Luteolibacter flavescens: one gene and its partner. The protein of the gene in region 1 interacts with the protein of each later gene in a pairwise test. Links are inferred from orthologs where the notes say so. Each region holds a gene or a part of one and is shown in the gene's direction. Other genes may lie near its edges.

Region 1 (2,985 bases):
ACCTCGCGGGCGAGCTCGGCGAGGTGGTCGTAGTCGATCTGCTCGTCCTCCTTGCTCACGCCGTAGTGGACCACGTCGTAGAATTTGCCGGAGAAGTTCGCCTTGTGGCCGTGGGTGAGGTGGCCGCCGTGCGAGAGATCCATGGTCAGGATCTTGTCGCCGGGCTTCAGCACGGAGAAATACACCGCCGTATTCGCCTGCGAGCCGGAGTGGGCCTGCACGTTCGCGTGCTCAGCGCCGAAGATCTTCTTCGCGCGATCAATGGCGAGCTGCTCGACCACGTCCACGTTTTCACAGCCGCCGTACCAGCGCTTGCCCGGGTAGCCCTCGGCATACTTGTTCGTCAGCACGGAGCCCTGCGCCTCCATCACGGCGGGCGAGGCGAAGTTCTCGGAAGCGATCAGCTCGATGTTGTTCCGCTGGCGCTTCTCCTCGGCGACGATGGCCGCGTAGAGGTCGGGATCGATCTCCGCGATGCGGGAGCCGGAGGACTTGCAGACGCGCTGCTCGTGGCGGCCACCCTCGAAGGCGGTGGAAAGGAAAGCATCGGCCATCGCCTTCGCCGTTTCCACGTCCACGGTCTTGCCGCCCAAGCAGAGGATGTTTGCGTCGTTGTGCTGGCGGGTGGTGACGGTCTCCTCCACGGTGCGGACATTTGCCGCGCGCACGTGGCGGTGGCGGTTCGCGGCGATGGAGACGCCCACGCCGGAGGTGCAGCAGAGCACGCCGAAGTCATTCGTGCCGTCGGAGACGGCGCGGCCCACCAGATTGGCGAAGTCCGCGTAGTCCACGGACTCGTGGCCTTGCGTGCCGAAGTCGGTGACCTCATGGCCGGCGGCCTTGAGGTGGGCGACGAGGGCATCCTTCAGGTCTACTCCGCCGTGATCGGCGCCGAGGGCAATACGCAGGGACTTCTGGCTCATGATGGGTCGGCTTGGGGCGGAGGAAATGGACCGCAGGCGCGTGAAATGCAACTCCTGAGACTGCCGGAATGCCCCCCGCACCCCGCATCCGCCCCGGATGACACAGGAAGCCCCCGGCCTTTCTTGGCGCTTGGCACCCCGGGCGGGGGAGGCCACCTTCCCCGACGTGATCCCGCCGACCTGCCGCGACCGTGTCATTTCGCCCTCCCTGCTAGCCGCCGATTTTTCCCGCATCCGCGATGAGGTGACGCGCGCGATCCACTCCGGCGCGGACTGGATCCACCTGGACGTGATGGACGGCCACTTCGTGGACAATATCTCCTTCGGCCCGGCCGTGGTGCAGGCGGTCCATGAGACAAATGACATCTACCTGGACGTCCACCTCATGGTCTCGCGGCCGGATCACTTCCTGCCACGCTTCATCGCAGCCGGGTCGGATCTCATCACCGTGCACGTGGAGGCGGACCACGACGTGGCCGCCACCCTGCGCGCCATCCGCGAGGCGGGCTGCAAGGCCGGGCTCGCGCTGAATCCCGCCACGCCCTTCGAGGCCGTGGTGCCGTATCTCGACCAGATCGACCTGCTCCTCTGCATGACCGTGGTTCCCGGCTTCGGCGGGCAGGCCTTCATGGATGAAGTGCTGCCGAAGATCGAGGCCGCGGCGCAGTGGCGCGACGAGCACGGGCTGGCTTACCACATCGAGGTGGACGGCGGCATCGACGCCCTCACCGCCGCCCGCTGCGCGAAAGCCGGGGCAAATGTGATGGTCGCGGGCTCCTCCACCTTCCGCGCTCCGGACATGGCGCAAGCGGTGAAGCAGATCCGCGAGGCCTGAAAACCGACGAATCTGCCGCCCGGCGGCGCTATACTCCTGTCCTGCCCGTTTTCTCATCGCCATGAAACCCGTAGTCGTCACCGCCATCGCCCTGCTCAGCTTCGCCGCAGGCTGGGTCATCAAGCCGACACCCGATGCGGCCCCGGATGCCTCGGCCACCGCGAATGGCGCGTCAAATACGACCCGTGGTAACGGAGGCAGCAGCGGAAATGTGAGGCTCGACGGGAAATCCAGCCAGCGCCCGCTGGTGCTGAAGCAGCGCGGGACAGCGCCGGCCGCGTCCGATCCGGAGCTGGTTTCCGCTCAGGCACGCTTTCAGGAGAACTTCGGCAATGCGGCGGATCGCGCGCAGAATGCCCGCCTGTCCCGCCTCACCGAGGCGCTCGGGCTCAGCGAGGAGCAGCGGCAGACGCTGGCCGTGCTCTTGGCAAACCGCCGCGACGGCTTCCGAGATCTGCAGAGCAGCAGCACAAATCCCGTGGATGCCATCCAGCAGGCCGGCATTTCCGAGCAGGCCTTCATGGAAGACGTGAAGAAGCTCCTGGACCCCGAGCAGGTCGCCGCGCTCGATGATTTCAAGCAGCGGGAAAGCGACAACCGCATCGAGGCAAAGGCCCAGCGGGACGTGGCAGACCTCATCGGCTTGGTAGATCTTTCCGAGGATCAGCGCGAGCAGGCGCTGGGTGCCATGCGCGAGATCAGCGAGGCCGCCGCGGCGAGACGCCCGGCGGGCTGGGCGCTCATGAATGAATCCTTTGGCATGGTCGGCCCGAACCAAGCTTCCGTCCTGGAAGACTTGGGCGACGTGATGGATGATCCCGAGGCGATGCAGAACCCGCAGGAAGTGCAGCGCCGCCTCATCGAGGCGCAACGCGCCACCGCAGAGGTCCGCGTCTCTGCGCTGAAGGGCATCCTCACCCCGGCCCAGCTCGCACAATATCGCTCCACGCTGGAGGCGCGCTCGACCCTCATGGAAGGCTTCACGCCGCCGCCGCTCAACCCGCCGCGCTGATACCGGCATGCTGCGAGTCAATGGTGAGCAGGCCGATCCCGCGCTGATCGAGGATGCCTATGTCCGCTTCAAGGCGGAGGCGGAACTGGCCAGCGAGGTCTCCTGCTGCGAGCGGGATGATGAATTCCGCGCACAGGCAGAGGAGGAGGTCATCGATGGCATCCTGCTCGCCCAGGAGGCGGAGCGCCGCGTGCCGCAGCCACTCGCAGACGAGG
Region 2 (2,995 bases), on another replicon or contig:
AGTCGATCACCGCGGTGAATCCCTGAAAATTCGAAATGTGCCGAAGTCTCCTCATCTCTGTTCTCGCTGGCGCGATCTCCCTTTCGGGAGCATTCGCTGAAAGCGATGCCGAGAAGGAGATTTCGGAGGCCGAATCCCGGTTCTACGAAGCGAAGTCAAAGATCGATTCGGACTACAGGCGGGATTTTGCCGCGGCTCTTTCGAAAGGAGAGACGATCGAAGTTTACCTTCTGGATTTCGAGACGGAACCGACCCCATCGGATTTCCTCTATTGGGACACCCGATTGGAGGAAGATGAATTTCCGATCATTCCTTACGGCGCTAAATCGAAGATTCTAAAACGCGCGATTCTCACTGACGACCAGAAGCTGGACTTCCTTCCGAAGCTCCAGAAGGTGGTTGGAGTCCAAGGTGATGTTGGAGGTGGCGCCTTCTGCCACATGCCGATACATGGAGTGAGAATCACTGCTGGGGAGAAGATCATCTTCCAATCGAGCTTCTGTTGGAAATGCGGGAATTTCGCATTCGGATATCCGGATCGTGCTGCGTGGATTGAGATCCACGGAAAGGAAATCGCCGAGGCTTTCAACAAGCTCATGCCGATTCCCCAGTCCGAGATCGACCGCTTCGACTCGAAATTCGGCAAGAAGTCTCCGGATGCAGCCAAAAAGCCCGGTCAAAACGACAAGGAGCTGGATCAACTTGAATAGTCCGTGAGCGGCAAGACGTGTCGAAGCCGCAACCTGACTGTAATTTCCAACGCCAGCTCCTCTCTCAACAATTCTCCAATTCTACTACCATGGAACATACCACCATCGTTGAAATCCGCGGCCGCGAGGTCATCGACTCCCGCGGTAATCCTACCGTCGAGGCCGACGTCATCCTCGAATGCGGTGTCGTTGGCCGCGCCGCCGTGCCCAGCGGTGCCTCGACCGGCGAGCACGAAGCCTGCGAACTCCGCGACGGCGACAAGTCCCGCTACCTCGGCAAGGGCGTCCTGAACGCCGTCGAAAACCTCAATGGCAAGCTGGCGCCCGCACTCTGCGGCATGATCGCCACCGACCAAGCCTCGATCGACGCCGCCATGATCGCGATCGACGGCACCAAGAACAAGTCGTCCATCGGTGCCAATGCCATCCTCGCGGTCTCGATGGCCGTGGCAAAGGCTGCCGCCCAGGCGACCGGCCTGCCGCTCTACAAGTACCTCGGCGGCCCGAACGCAAAGGTCCTGCCCGTGCCGATGATGAACATCATCAACGGCGGCGCGCACTCCGACGCTCCGATCGATTTCCAGGAATTCATGATCATGCCGGTCGGCGCTCCGACCTTCCGCGAAGGCCTGCGCTACGGTGCGGAGATCTTCCACGCGCTGAAGAAGGTGCTGCACGACCGCGGCCTCTCCACCGCCGTGGGTGACGAAGGTGGCTTCGCCCCGAACCTCGCCTCCGCGGACGACGCCCTCAGCGTCATCGCCCTGGCTGTCGAGAAGGCAGGCTACAAGCTCGGCGAGGACATCGCCATCGCGCTCGACGTCGCCTCCTCCGAGTTCTGGGATGCCAAGCAGAACGCCTACGTCTTCAAGAAGTCCGACAAGTCGGTGAAGAGCGCGGAAGAGCTCGTCGCCTACTACGCCGGCCTGCAGGCCAACTACCCGATCATCTCGATCGAGGACGGCTGCGCCGAGAACGACTGGGCAGGCTGGAAGATCCTCACCGACAAGCTCGGTGCGACCACCCAGCTCGTCGGCGACGACCTCTTCGTCACCAACGTCGAGTTCCTCTCGAAGGGTATCGCCACCGGCACCGCGAACTCGATCCTCGTGAAGGTGAACCAGATCGGCTCGCTCACCGAGACCTTTGACGCCGTGGAAATGGCCAAGGAAAACGCCTACACCGCCGTGCTCTCGCACCGCTCGGGCGAGACCGAGGACAACACCATCGCCGACATCGCCGTCGCGACGAATTGCGGCCAGATCAAGACCGGCTCCATGAGCCGCTCGGACCGTATTGCAAAGTACAACCAGCTCCTCCGCATCGAGGAAGAGCTGGGCAACGACGCCGTCTACGGCGTCGGCAAGCTGAAGGTCCTCCGCTAAGTTATTGGTCCGCACCCCGAGTGCGGATCAATCTTGCAGCCACTCCGCTTCTCAAGGCGGCCCGCATCCTGTGCGGGCCGCTTTTTGTTTACTGCGGGGATTGCCCGGTTACTCGAAGGAGAAGGTGAACATCACGTATTCGGTCATCGTGCTGGAGCCGCTCGTTTTCAGGACGAGGGCCGAGCCGTAGGGGATACTTCCCTTGAAGCCGGCGGTCCTGACGCGGACGGACGCCTTCGACTCGCCGCCAGCGAAGCTCACCGCTTCCTTGATCTTTTTCGCGGGGATGTAGGTGGCCACCTGCTCCTTTCCGGATAGCGGTTTTTGCAGTTCCGACAGCTCGCCCGAGGGATGGGCGAGGACCTGATGGTCGTAGGACACGACGGCCTCCATGCCGTGCTTCGTGGTCTGGAGCTGGACCTCCCGCTGGGTGCCCATCCAGGTTTCTCCGAATGCGTAGTGGGGGAAGTGGTTGTTGGCGAAGCCGGACACCATGCGCCCGCCCCGGACCATCGCCTTGTCCTGATGGATGCTCTCGCTCTTCGCGCCCCGGACCCTTGATGCTTCCTTGAAAGCGGCGACCGCTTCCTGCTGCGGCATCACCCCGGTCCGCATCCCGGAGTCCTTGCTCATGACGACCCGCTTGGTCTCAAGGGTGATCCAGGTCGCTTTCTCCAGATCCTGCTGGTTTGCCACCGTGAGCGGGACGGTGGAACTGCATGAGGCCAGAAGAATGCTGGATGCCGCAGAGATGAATAGAAGTCCGGTTTTCATGGAAGGGTTGGGTTTTGGGATCATCGGCTGCTATCAGAGCGGTCATTCGGAGGCAAGCTCCCGCCGTCGATGGGAACGACATGAGGGATTGCCCCCGCGCTTCCGGCTTGGCATGAAGCGCCCGTG

Evidence for each region.
Region 2: the proteins of rpe (region 1) and eno interact in binary tests that used the Escherichia coli proteins (3 or more experiments, as listed by UniProt). The link is inferred for Luteolibacter flavescens from one-to-one orthologs.

The regions. Positions count from the first base shown.
Region 1 is NZ_JAPDDS010000009.1:73,006-75,990, forward strand. Bases 61-2,889 are described here. They hold rpe (ribulose-phosphate 3-epimerase), read left to right. Parts: upstream 61-1,020; coding sequence 1,021-1,758; downstream 1,759-2,889. Other genes in these bases: rpiB (ribose 5-phosphate isomerase B), read right to left, coding at 61-923; OKA04_RS16145 (hypothetical protein), read left to right, coding at 1,820-2,770; OKA04_RS16150 (peptidylprolyl isomerase), read left to right, coding at 2,778-2,889. In the rest of the region: more of rpiB, read right to left, coding at 1-60; more of OKA04_RS16150, read left to right, coding at 2,890-2,985. UniProt on the Escherichia coli protein: Catalyzes the reversible epimerization of D-ribulose 5-phosphate to D-xylulose 5-phosphate.
Region 2 is NZ_JAPDDS010000011.1:22,111-25,105, reverse strand. What follows is about bases 109-2,947. They hold eno (phosphopyruvate hydratase), read left to right. Parts: upstream 109-799; coding sequence 800-2,095; downstream 2,096-2,947. Other genes in these bases: OKA04_RS17725 (hypothetical protein), read right to left, coding at 2,204-2,869; OKA04_RS17735 (hypothetical protein), read left to right, coding at 109-710. Outside these bases: OKA04_RS17740 (GreA/GreB family elongation factor), read left to right, coding at 1-26; more of OKA04_RS17735, read left to right, coding at 36-108; 16S rRNA (guanine(966)-N(2))-methyltransferase RsmD, read left to right, coding at 2,993-2,995. UniProt on the Escherichia coli protein: Catalyzes the reversible conversion of 2-phosphoglycerate (2-PG) into phosphoenolpyruvate (PEP). It is essential for the degradation of carbohydrates via glycolysis.